DNA from 3 places in the Alteromonas sp. G4i35 genome. Region 3 is predicted to be linked to each of the others. Evidence: predicted binding sites of a transcription regulator. Region 3 holds the regulator's gene; each other region holds the start of a gene.

Evidence for each region. Region 3 encodes FliA, which starts transcription of late flagellar genes. Its sites were predicted from a motif close to CTAAAGNTNNNNNNNNNNNNGCCGATA; they were not measured.
Region 1: the regulator FliA is predicted to act here: its motif matches at 2,208-2,234, upstream of pomA (flagellar motor protein PomA).
Region 2: the regulator FliA is predicted to act here: its motif matches at 2,105-2,131, upstream of ACFI6L_RS02640 (VC2046/SO_2500 family protein).

The regions. Positions count from the first base shown of each region.
Region 1 covers NZ_JBHNZD010000026.1:69,803-74,041, forward strand. The annotation lists gene dxs (1-deoxy-D-xylulose-5-phosphate synthase) at 1-679, opposite strand, end outside; gene ACFI6L_RS16535 (farnesyl diphosphate synthase) at 712-1,602, opposite strand; gene xseB (exodeoxyribonuclease VII small subunit) at 1,632-1,874, opposite strand; gene pomA (flagellar motor protein PomA) at 2,285-3,046, shown strand; gene ACFI6L_RS16550 (flagellar motor protein MotB) at 3,046-3,975, shown strand; gene ACFI6L_RS16555 (SAM-dependent methyltransferase) at 4,062-4,239, opposite strand, start outside.
Region 2 covers NZ_JBHNZD010000003.1:154,570-158,808, forward strand. The annotation lists gene ACFI6L_RS02625 (MFS transporter) at 1-207, shown strand, start outside; gene ACFI6L_RS02630 (hypothetical protein) at 197-382, opposite strand; gene ACFI6L_RS02635 (response regulator) at 402-2,042, opposite strand; gene ACFI6L_RS02640 (VC2046/SO_2500 family protein) at 2,164-2,718, shown strand; gene trhO (oxygen-dependent tRNA uridine(34) hydroxylase TrhO) at 2,868-3,863, shown strand; gene ACFI6L_RS02650 (EF-hand domain-containing protein) at 3,916-4,164, shown strand.
Region 3 covers NZ_JBHNZD010000004.1:70,085-74,323, reverse strand. The annotation lists gene ACFI6L_RS03265 (chemotaxis protein CheA) at 1-139, opposite strand, end outside; gene ACFI6L_RS03260 (protein phosphatase CheZ) at 152-907, opposite strand; gene cheY (chemotaxis response regulator CheY) at 942-1,325, opposite strand; gene ACFI6L_RS03250 (RNA polymerase sigma factor FliA) at 1,362-2,093, opposite strand; gene ACFI6L_RS03245 (MinD/ParA family protein) at 2,090-2,956, opposite strand; gene flhF (flagellar biosynthesis protein FlhF) at 2,962-4,239, opposite strand, start outside.

The DNA.
Region 1 (4,239 bases), on a different contig from region 3:
TGGCAAACTCCTTAATAGGAGGTACATTGCTTAGCAGCTTTTTGCCGCCATCGCGTATAGAGTTGAAAAAGTTGCCTGTAAGCAAGCGAGCTAAGTGACTGTTCAACGCACCTACGTTTTCAGAAATAGACATTTCGTTGTCGTTAAGTACAACTACCATGTCTTTCTTGATATCACCAGCGTGATTAAGGGCTTCAAACGCCATACCAGCGGTCATAGCACCGTCGCCAATTACCGCTACAACCTTTCTGTTTTTGCCTTCTTTTTCGGCAGCCACAGCCATGCCCAGCCCTGCACTAATCGATGTAGACGAATGACCAACTGCAAAGGTGTCGTAGTCGCTCTCAGGCGGCCATGGGAAAGGGTGCAGACCATTCTTTTGGCGAATGGTGCTCATGCGCTCTGCACGACCTGTAAGGATTTTGTGCGGATAAGCTTGGTGACCTACATCCCACAGCAGTCGATCGAAGGGGGTGTCGTACACATAGTGCAAAGCGACGGTCAGTTCCACTGTGCCTAAACCAGATGCAAAGTGCCCACTAGTTTGGCTTACGCTTTTAAGTAAGTACTCACGCAACTCATCGGCGAGCTCGCGTAATTTGTCTTGGGGCAACTGCCTCAATTTATCGGGTGTTTGCGCAAGCGCAAGCGTTGGGTAATGTTGGAGATCTAAACTCATGTACTTATTATCTTTTTCAACATGGCGCGTGGCTAATGGTCGCGTTTTACCAAAAGCTCGCTAAACGCAATTAAACTGTCAGTATTGTAGGGTAAACGCGCCAATGCTTGAAGTGCATTATCGTGAAGCATTTCTAATTCTTGTTTAGCGCCTGTAATACCAAGTTTGGCTGGAAAGGTATTTTTCCCTAACGCTTCGTCTGACCCCGCGGGCTTACCTAATTTTTCGCTACTGCCTTCCACATCTAAAATATCGTCTTGAACTTGGAAAGCTAGCCCAATATCCGCGGCATAAGCCATTAAGTCAATTTTAGTTTGAGGCAGTAAGCCTTCACTAACAATGGCGACCATTTCTACGCAGGCTTTTAACAATGCACCGGTTTTCAATCTATGCAGCTGTTTTAGTTCTTCTAGCGAGATGGTTTTGCCGGTGCTTGCTAAATCGATAGCTTGCCCACCGCACATACCTATATAACCCGCACTTTTCGCAAGTACAGACAGTAACTGGCTACGCTTTGTTTCAGCATACGTGCTTAATGGCGCATCAGCTAACACTGTAAATGCAAGTGCCTGCAGCGCATCGCCAGCTAAAATAGCGGTAGCCTCATCAAAGGCAATATGGCAGGTTGGCATACCGCGGCGCAAGTCGTCGTCGTCCATGGCTGGTAAATCGTCGTGGACTAACGAGTAGGCGTGCACACATTCAATGGCCATACTAATAGCCATTTGGTCTTTTTTGGGCACGTCTAGGGTGTTACCTACTACTTGAACAAGTAGTGGCCGCATCCGTTTACCGCCAGCAAGTAAGGCGTGACGCATTGCGTCTTTCAAGCGCGGCGCGTAATCGGGTAATTCGTCAATTAATGTAAGAAGAGATGCATCAGTTTGCTGTTTAACTTGCTGATGCAAAGCAGAAAAATTCATAGATTGCCTGTTAGTTAAAAATGAACGATTTATGGCTGTTCACTTTCAGGAAGAGGGTGGAGCGTTTCTTCGCCTTGTTCACTGAGCAGTATCTTTACTTTTTGCTCGGCGTTTTCAAGAGATTGTTGGCCTTGGCGGGAAAGTGCTATACCGCGCTCAAATTTTTCTAGTGCTTTATTAAGAGGCAGATCACCGCTTTCCATTTCGTTAACGATAGCTTCTAGTTCTGATAAAGTTTCTTCAAAAGACGCTGATGCTTTTTCTGTCGTCATAAAAACACTCAATATAGTGGCCAAAATACGTATACCGCGCACATTAACCGAGGGTTGCACAAGGGTCAAATGGTTTGTCCGTATATCGCCTATATCACAGTAACATAGCTTTTTTTTCATCCAGTTCAAAAGGCAACATACAAGCAAATTGTGCTATATTCGATGCAGGGTTCACTAACCTTTCAGAAGTAACCGTGTTATTTACTGTGAAGGAAAAAGTAAGGAGCTGAAAAAGCGCTAGGTATTTTAGTTTAGAAAAAAGACAAAGCCGCGCTTTTGCATAGAACCTACTTCATAATAAACAAATAAATGTGATATTTTTCAATAATGTCGTTTTAGTATTTCTATCTTTTGCCGATAGGGTATTTGTACACTAACAGCACTGACTGCGCATAAATGGGGAAGAGTGAGTGGATTTAGCAACCGTCATAGGTATGTTGGGCGCCATTGGTTTCATAGTGATGGCTATGATTCTGGGCGGCAGCTTGGGCATGTTCATCGACGTGCAATCAATACTTATTGTATTCGGGGGAACACTATTTGTTGTCCTATCTCAGTTTACGTTGGGTCAATTCTTCAGTGCGGGTAAAGTTGCTGGCAAAGCATTCATGTTCAAAATTGAAACGCCTGAAGAGCTTATCGAGAAGATTGTTGAAATGGCAGACGCTGCGCGAAAAGGCGGGTTTCTGGCACTAGAAGAAGCGGAAATTTCAAATGAGTTCATGCAAAAAGGTGTGGACATGCTGGTTGACGGCCACGACATTGAAGTGGTGAGAGAAACGTTAGCTAAAGATATTTCTATGACAACGGAAAGGCATGAGTTCGGCGCTTCTATATTTAAAGGAATGGGTGACGTAGCACCAGCGATGGGTATGATTGGTACTTTGATCGGTCTGGTTGCCATGCTTTCAAACATGGATGACCCTAAAGCCATCGGCCCTGCCATGGCGGTAGCGCTATTAACCACGCTTTATGGTGCCTTTTTTGCCAACGTCGTGTGTTTGCCAATTGCCTTTAAACTGGCGGTAAGAGCTGGAGAAGAGAAGTTAAACCAGAGTCTTGTTCTTGACGGTATTGTGGGTATAGCCGACGGCCAGAACCCACGTGTTATCGAAGGGGTATTAAAGAACTACCTTGCGGCGAGTAAACGCGGAAGCGCAGAGGAAGAGTAATGGCCGAAGAAGAATGCCCAAAATGTCCCCCCGAGGGGCTTCCAGCCTGGATGGGAACCTTCGCAGACCTGATGTCGTTGCTTATGTGCTTCTTTGTACTGCTACTTTCGTTTTCGGAAATGGACGTACTGAAGTTTAAACAAATTGCAGGCTCTATGAAGTTTGCTTTTGGTGTGCAAAATAAAATTGAAGTAAAAGATATTCCAAAGGGCACCAGTGTTATTGCTATGGAATTTCGTCCGGGTAAACCTGACCCTACGCCCATTGAATCCATTCAGCAGCAAACTAACGAAATGACCCAGCAAATGCTGGAATTTCAGGCTGGTAACGAAGACTCTGCCGGAGGAAGGCAGAAGCAGCGCGGCGAGCAGCGTGGCGGACAATCTCAACAAACGGCTACTGAGTCGTCTTCATCGGCTGAGCAAAGCACCGATCAGTCGCAAATGGCTGAACTGATGAAAAAAGTAGCGCAGCAATTAGAAAAACAAATTCTAGATGGTTCGGTGGAAATGGAATCGTTGGGTCAGCAGTTAACCATTCGAATCCGTGAAAACGGTTCCTTCTCGGCGGGCTCGGCCTTTTTGCAGCCCCAATTCCAACCGGTGTTGAGAAAAATAGGTACGCTGTTGGCGGATGTGCCTGGAGAAATCGAAATTTCAGGGCACAGTGACGGCCAGCATATTGCTAATGAACTCTATCGTTCTAATTGGGACTTGTCAGCGCAGCGCGCTGTCGCGGTCGCTGAAGCCATGCGTACCGCGCCAGGGTTTGACGAAAGTCGTATGTCGGTAGTGGGTAAGGCAGATACCGATCCAATTGTAGAAAATGCCACTACACCTTCAGACCGAGCGCAAAATCGCCGCGTTGAAATTAATATCAATCAGGGTAAGCCAATGCTGTCGAAGCCTATATCAGTTGTAGATGAGTAGTGTTTCGACCAAGTGTCAGCTTCAAACAAGAAAGCGGCGCCAAAAGGGCGCCGCTTTTTTGTCACTACTATCGATAATTAGCGTTGTTAAACACGAGCCAAATCAAGTCTGTAATGAGGCTTTGAAATCACAAGCTGAACGGTACTGATTGTTCTTTCTAAAAAACCACCTTCACAATATTTCAGGTAGTAGGTCCACATTCGCATAAAACGCTCGTCATAACCGTCGTTTAAAAGCTCATCTTTTGCAGAAATAAATGCTTCA
Region 2 (4,239 bases), on a different contig from region 3:
AAAACATTCCCTGAAGATGCAGAAAAAGGCGGTGGCTTACTCGTTGCGGTTATTCAATTGTCAATCGCTTTGGGGTCAACAGTGGGTGGGATACTTTTTGATTCTGGAGGTTTGGAAATAACTTTTTTAGTGAGCGCGCTCTTACTAATAATATCAGCTGTGTTCACACTTCGAACTGCCCAACTAACACCTAGTCCTATGAAATAGTCGGCTGTGCGATTTTATAAACCGGAAATATTACACCACTGTTTAGCTCTTCAAATGTCATTCTGTGAATACCAGCATCGGCTAGTATAAAAGACTCGTTCTGACTTAGCGCCTGTTCATTGGCGCTAACCTCGTTGATTAAAATTGCCACCATTAAAAAAACTAACAATTTCATAGCTCACCAGTTTTCTAATTCAAAAGCCAATATATTTAGAGAGTTCATCTCTAAGGTTGCTGTATTTTTCTTTGTAAGGCGCCTTAAGTGACATATCGTCAATCAATTTAAAAAGCCGCTTACACTCATTAATGAGTTTCATTTCGGCTTTATCTTCTTTGATTGCAATTTGTAGAAGACATTGCAATAGATTAAGCGCAACCCCTGTATTTACAGGAGCAAAGCCTTGAGCAAGGGCAAACGAAGCTTTAGCACGTTCGTAATCTTGCTGCTGATAGTGTTGAATGCCTTCGCGGTTGAACTGTTGATAACTGGCTAAGTTTTTCTGAGCATTGAGGGCTTGCGCATCAAGCATGTTTAAACTGTTTTGGTCGAGCTCATCCTGTCTTGAAGTTAAAAGTGCATTCAACTGTAGCGCATCATCAAACTCACCCAGTTTATACATAACGTTAATACTGTCAGGAATAAACGCGGTAGGAACACCCGTGTACTTATCGTCAAGAAGTGTTTGTGACGTTGTTAAGTGGCGTTTGGCATCAATCAGTTTGCCGTCTATAGCGCTAATTCTAGCGTTGACGATTGTACCAAATATATCTACGTCAAAATCTCTGTCCATTTTTTGAAGATGTTCATCAAACTTTCCTCTTTGCAGAGTTAGTAATGCTTCTTGCTGATACTTATTGCGCTGGCGCTTGTCGTCTGCAAACTCTGCGACATCTAAAAGGCTTCGGATAATACCGCACCAGTGCAAACTTGTTTTGTGAACGGTTCGTTTCGATAAATCCCAGATCGCTTGGCTTGAACTCGCTGCCAGCACTAAATCGTCATTTTGCCGACCTATTTCACAGGCTTTGAAATGCCTGGGTAGGGAGTAGGGCGACAGTTTTATTGCTTCTTTTATTGCATCTAGTGCTTTGTCGCCAGATGTCGTGGCTTGGTGTGCTTGCGCAAGAATATCGTGAGCGTCTGCATTGAACCGGTTTCGCTTTAGCGTTCTCTTGGCAATTAAAATCGCTTTCTCATATTCCTTTAAAAGCAAGTAAGTTTTTCCAATAGCTATTTGTGCCCACAGCACGGGTTTTCCGTCAATGTAGTCACGTAATACATCTAGCGCTTTATCGGGTTGCTTTATACGCCAATATAGCTCGACTAATAGCTGTTCACAGTGACCTTTATAGTGGGAAGGGGCGTCAAGTAACGCTTCGATATGGTCGATTGCACTGTTTATTTCACCATGTTCAACGAGACTAAACGCTTGCTGGAGAAACTGTCTTTTCTGCCACGCACGAACAATACGAGACTTCAGCTGAACTTGAGAAAAGGGCTTAATTAAAAAATCATCGGGTCTACGTTCAATACTGCCCAACACTACCGGTCGAGCGCTATCTGCGCTTATCAGAATGAACACCGATGTGGGACTGATAAGCCTTCGAGTACGCAACTCTTCAATGAGCTCATAGCCATTTTTGTTGTCAGCTCCCAAGTGTAGATCACAAATTACAATATCAAACTTATGCTTTTTACATAGTGATACCGCTTGTTCAGCAGATGACTTCGTAACTACATCAGATGCGCCCATCGAATGCATCAGCCCCTTTAATAAAAGAAGGAAAGGGCGTTGGTCTTCAACAATCAGTACTTGTTTGTTGCTAAATTGCATTTCAAATCCATGAATGAGCACGCGATTACTTTATAGGAGTATATCTAATTTTAGATAATAAGCTTAAGAAAAACATTATCTTGCCGAAAACATAAGTATACATATGAAGTTGTAAATAAGAATGTCGCAAGAAACTGTCGAAGCTCGTGAGCAAATACCTATTGACCCCAGTATATACTGGGAGCGCAGTGGTGTGCTTGCTAAAGCATCTGCGCAGGGAGCGTTGTTCTCTTTATATCTTGCTATGCAGCAACATAGTGTTGCCGAGCCATTTGAAATTGAAGCGGTTGCGTCAGAATCTGATGATAAAAGCAGCATCGAATCCAAGCTTGCATCGTTAAATTATTATAGAAGGCCATCGCTAGCTGCTAATGAAAGCGAATGGGGCAGAATGCGCGTTTTGTCTGAGTTAGTATCTCAAGACTATGCGGCAGCAAGGTTATATTTAAGTATGAATCCCTCTCCACTTTCACAAACTGATGATGCTAAACGTCTACCCGACGATGTAGTAGATAATTGTAGTTTGGCAACACAAAAGCGGTTGAAAAAGGAATACGCTAACACCGTGAAGGAAGATAATACGCTGCTATACGATATCCTTTCATCACAAGATAAAGAATACCATTCACAACAAGAAAATTCGTCACACTTCACATCTTTTGAGAATATTGCATAGCAGTCATTTCAATTCGTTGTTGCGTGCTAAGTTTGGGTTGACGTAGGAGCGCTAATTCGTATCCGCCCTAGTTTTTATCATTCCTTTTTGTTATATTGCGCGCCGCATTTTTGCACTGGTCTTACGCTCCAATCAGCAAAGGTTAAAATATGTCTAAATATATTGTATGCGCAATGTATAAATTTGTTGCGCTTGAAAACTTCAAAGAAATCCGCCAACCGCTTCTCGAAACAATGGAAGCTAATGGCATTAAAGGTACACTTCTTCTTGCCCACGAGGGGATAAACGGTACGGTTTCTGGTACCCGTGAAGGTATCGACGCATTACTTGCTTATTTAAACAGCGACGAGCGTATTAATCCTATTTCTTGCAAAGAATCTCTTCACGATGAACAGCCGTTCTATCGCACCAAGGTAAAACTGAAAAAAGAAATTGTGACCATGGGCGTTGAGGGTATTGACCCTCGCAAAACCGTTGGTACTTACGTAAAACCTAAAGACTGGAACGCACTTATTAGCGACCCAGATGTTACGGTTATTGACACGCGAAACGGTTATGAAATTGAAATTGGTACGTTCAAACACGCTATCGACCCTAAAACCGAAACGTTTCGTGAGTTTCCTGAATACGTAGCGAAAGAGCTCGACCCGTCAAAAAATAAAAAAGTGGCTATGTTCTGCACCGGTGGTATTCGCTGTGAAAAATCGACGGCTTACTTGAAAGAGCAGGGGTTTGACGAGGTTTATCACTTAGAAGGCGGTATTCTACAGTACCTTGAAGATGTACCGAAAGAAGAGTCATTGTGGGAAGGCGATTGCTTTGTATTTGATAATCGCGTTGCAGTTAACCATGACTTAGAGAAAAGCCATTATGAGCAGTGCTACGCGTGCAGACTTCCAATTACTGAAGAAGACAAGCAGAGTGATAAGTATGAGCCGGGTGTAAGCTGCCCACACTGCTTTGGTACCCATACCGACGATCAAATTGCTCGCTTTAGAGAACGTGAAAAACAGGTTCAGCTGGCAAAAGAGCGTCAACAAGAGCACGTAGGAACGGAAGCGCGTTTGACCATGGAACAAAAGCGTCAGGAAAAAGCAGAAGCTCAACGTTTACGCGCACTTAAAGCAAAAGAAAATCAGGCGTAGACAGCTAGAAAGAAGGGCGTTACACTCGTGCTTATTGCAGTTGAAATAAGGAATGCGAGTGAGCACTCAACTTTCAGAATCTAAAATTGAAGAAATTAGAAAGGACTTCAGCTTTTTCGATCGTGATGGCAACGGCCAAATCGATTTGCCGGAGTTCATCGAGCTTCTAACCGTTATTTCACCAAAAACGAAAGCTAGCCACGTACAAGAAGGCTTTAAGCTTATCGATAGTAACGACGACGGTTACATCGACTTTGAAGAGTTTTTGGAGTGGTGGCAAGAAGGATGGTGGGAGTACTAAGTTTAAACTTAGTAACACTTATCGTCGACTGAGGCTTTTCGACACGCTAGGCTAAGCGTGGAAACGAGGGCTAGG
Region 3 (4,239 bases):
CACGGAAAATTGCATTCAGCAAATCCGCATCTTCAGGATTGTTCTCAAGATCAACGAGCTGTTCTTGTAATTGTTCAAGTATCTCTCCAGCCTCAACTAGAAAGTCCTGTAATATATCCTCGTCAACATCAAACGACATGCGCCCGCTCCCCTAAAAACCTAAGCTAGACAGAAGATCATCTACATCATCTTGGCCTGACACGACGTCGTCGCGCTTATCGGCATCAATGATAGGGCCTTCTGCCTCTACACCATCAACCTTATCGGCCTTAACGCTAGATGGTTTAGTTTGTTCTGCACCGTCGCGTTCACCAAACATGGTAAGCATGTTAACTAAGCTGTCTTCCACTTCTTTAACCAAGTCGATAACGCGGCGAATAACCTGACCAGTTAAGTCTTGATAACCTTGAGCCATCAATACTTCTGTAAGTAACTGTGTAAGTTTAGCTGACTGTGCCGAACCTTCTTCCAACAATTCGTCTAAGTCTGCGCATAAAGCCTTGAATTCACCCAACTCTATTTGGCGATTCATCAGCTTCTTCCACTCAGGCATAACCTTTTCGATGCGCGCCGACAGCATTTCAGCTATAGGCATGCTCGCTTCAACGGCATCCATAGTAGTATTAGCAGCTTTTTCAGTTTCTTCAATTACGTAGGTTAGGCGGGATTGTGCATCGGGAATATCATCGGTCGCGAGATTTTTAATGCGGTCGTCTATTTGGAAATTATTCAGCGCGTCATGGAGCTGACGCGTCAGTTTCCCTACTTCGGCAAATAACTCAACGTTTTCTTTCATTGAGGCCGCTTCTAATAGGGCATTGGCTGAAGCGTTGTCACCCTCTTCAAGGTAGGTGACAAGCTGTTTTGCTTCTTCCAACGAAATTGGAACGTTTACATTCGTTGACATCCAGTAAACCTCATTTCTCTGGTGAGCGTCTGGATCAACCTAAACGTTCGAATATTTTATCTAATTTTTCTTTAAGTGTTGCTGCAGTGAACGGCTTAACAACGTAGCCATTAACACCTGCTTGCGCGGCGGCAACAATTTGCTCTTTCTTCGCTTCAGCAGTAACCATAAGTACTGGTAGGTGCTTGAGCTTGTCATCGGCTCTAATCGCGCGAAGCAAGTCAATACCCTGCATTCCAGGCATGTTCCAATCGGTAACTACGAAATCGAAATCACCTTGCTGCAACATAGGCAATGCAGTACTTCCGTCATCCGCTTCCTGGATGTTGGAAAAACCCAAATCTTTAAGTAGGTTTTTGATGATACGTCTCATGGTAGAAAAATCATCGACCACGAGAATTTTCATGCTTTTGTCCAAAATAGCCTCCAGTGAGGGGTTAATTGTTATTAATTTCTATTCTTCGTCAGCTTGCCACGACTTCATTCGTGATTTGAGTTTTAACATGGCCTGACTGTGAATTTGACTGACTCTCGATTCACTTACATCAAGAACCTCACCAATTTCTCTTAGGTTCAGCTCTTCATCATAATACAGCGAAAGTACAATCGCTTCTCTTTCAGGTAATGTCGTAATTGCATGGGCAAGCGCTTTTTGGAAAGCGCCTTGCATCAAATCTTCCAGTGGTGCGTCGCTACCTCGATTTTGCTCTGTCGAAATAACATCTTCTGACACACCTAAATCTTCAATACCTACCAGCTTTCCGGCATTTACTTCATTAAGCATTTGGTGATAGTCCTGCAAGCTTACATTAAGCTTATCAGCAATATCAGAATCTCTAGCATCGCGGCCTGTTTCGCTTTCTACTTGCGAAATTGCTTCAGTGATCGCTCGGCCATTTCGATGAACTGAACGCGGTGTCCAATCCCCTTTGCGAATTTCATCTAGCATAGCACCGCGAATGCGAATGCCGGCAAACGTTTCAAAGCTGGCTCCTTTTGAACCATCAAAGTTTCGCGCGGCTTCTAATAATCCAATCATGCCTGATTGAATTAAATCGTCTACAAGAACACTAGCCGGCAATCGCGCTATCAAGTGATGCGCTATACGCTTAACCAATGGCGCATGTCTTTCGACTAACTGCGCTTTATCGGTTTGTTGTTGATAAGCGGCTGCCTTGCTGTTCAACGCTGACTTCCTACGGCTTTTTCTGCAACTAATTGTTCAATGAAAAACTCTAAATGGCCACCTGGCTGCGCTGGAATAGGCCATGTTAAGGCTTTACTCGCCAACTGTGTTATTGCAACGGCTGCCGGTGAACCTGGGTAAGCATCGACAATGGCTGTTTGTTTACGCACTGCTTTACGAATGTTCTCGTCAAACGGTACTGTCGCCACTAATTCTAGTGCAACATCTAAAAAACGCCCTGTCACTTTGCTTAATTTACTAAATAGCTCTTGGCCTTCTCGCACGTCGCGCACCATATTAGCCACAACTTTGAAGCGGAAAACACCGTGCTCTCTATTCAGAATTTTTATCAATGCATACGCATCTGTCAATGAAGTAGGCTCGTCACACACAACGACCATGATGTCTTGTGAGGCTTTTGAAAAGCTCAACACCATGTCTGAAATACCTGCCGCTGTATCAACGATAAGCACGTCAATTTGCGAGCGCAGCTCACTAAAGGCACGAATTAGGCCAGCGTGTTGCGTTGGCGACAATTCTGCCATCGACTGCGTGCCTGATGTGGCAGGGGCAATCTTTATTCCGTGCGGACCGGTCACTAATACTTCATCAAGTGTACATTCGCCGGAAAGCACGTGGGATAAGTTTTTCTCAACACGCAAACCTAACATAACGTCTACGTTAGCAAGACCGAGGTCCGCATCGAGAACCATTACACGTTTACCTTGCTTCGCCATGGCGATAGCGGTGTTCAATGTAATGTTTGTTTTACCTACGCCACCTTTGCCACCGGTGACGGCGATTACTTTGATTAACCGTGATTGCTTCATTTTTCTTAAGCTACTCGCTTGGTCGTCAATCATACTGCTTATGCTGTTTTAATTGCGTTGTTACCACTAGTATGATTCAAACCGTACTTTTTATAAAGCTTTGCAGCAGCGGAAACCAAAGATTTCGCTTCTGCAATCTTAATGTCTTCAGGTACTTTTTGACCATCGGTGACATAACTAACCGGTAATTGGTATTCAACCGCTGCACTAAGCACCTCTCCTAAAGAGTAGCACTCATCTAACTTTGTGAAAATACAGCCACTTAGTTCAATATCATCATACGCTTGAATGATTCTCTGCAACGCAGGATATTGCGTATTTGCTTGCGCTACCAAATATTTTTTAACATTTGGCATTTGTCCGTTATCAAACTGCTTAATTTGTTTAATTAATCGACTATCTCTTTGACTAAATCCAGCCGTATCAATCAATACTAGTCGCTTATGACGAAGTTGGAATAATAAATCCGCAAGTTCTTCACTAGTCTGCGCTTTTCTCACCGTGCAGCCAATAATCTTTCCGTATGTCGCTAGCTGCTCATAGGCGGCAATTCTATACGTATCGATGGTAATCATCGCAACCGACTCTGCACCGTATTTCTGCGCATAGCGGGCAGCAAGTTTCGCAACGGTAGTTGTTTTACCGGTACCTGTTGGTCCTACTAATGCAACAGCACCTTGTGCGCTAAGTATATCGTTTCCTGTCACATTTATGCGATTAGCCAATAGGTTAAGAAGATATACCCATGCATCTCGTTCGTTGTAATGTGACGGCGTATAGCTAATAAGCTGTTTCGCTAACGCGTTGCTTAACCCCATATCGGTTAAACGGGTGATTAGATATTGATGAACAGGTTTTTGACGTTTGTTCTTAGCTTCCATCAAGTCGGCCACTTGATATTGCAATACATCGCGAAGAGACGCTAGCTCTTCCTTGATTTGCGCAAGCTCCGCTGACTGCGTCACAGAGGTATCATCCATACTTGACGCTTGATGCTCTGGGAAAGCGTTCTGACGAACTGGTTCATGAGAAGACTGCTGGGCTTCTACGTCGTCAATAAAGGCTTCTGAGAAGTCTAAGTGCGAAGCAATTTCATTGGCGTGCTTAGCATTCGCTGTCATTGGTTGGTTAGGTTGCGCAGGACTCGCCACGCCATTATTTCCACCGTGCTGCTTTTCTAGCAGTGCTTTAAGGCTATCAGGACCGTCGTCACCAATGATTTCGCTCAAGCTAGGCACTGCCTTTTGACCGGGTGTTTTTGCAGCGGCTTGTGGAGACGCTTTCGGCGTAAGCAACTTCGCTTCAGGCTCTTTGTC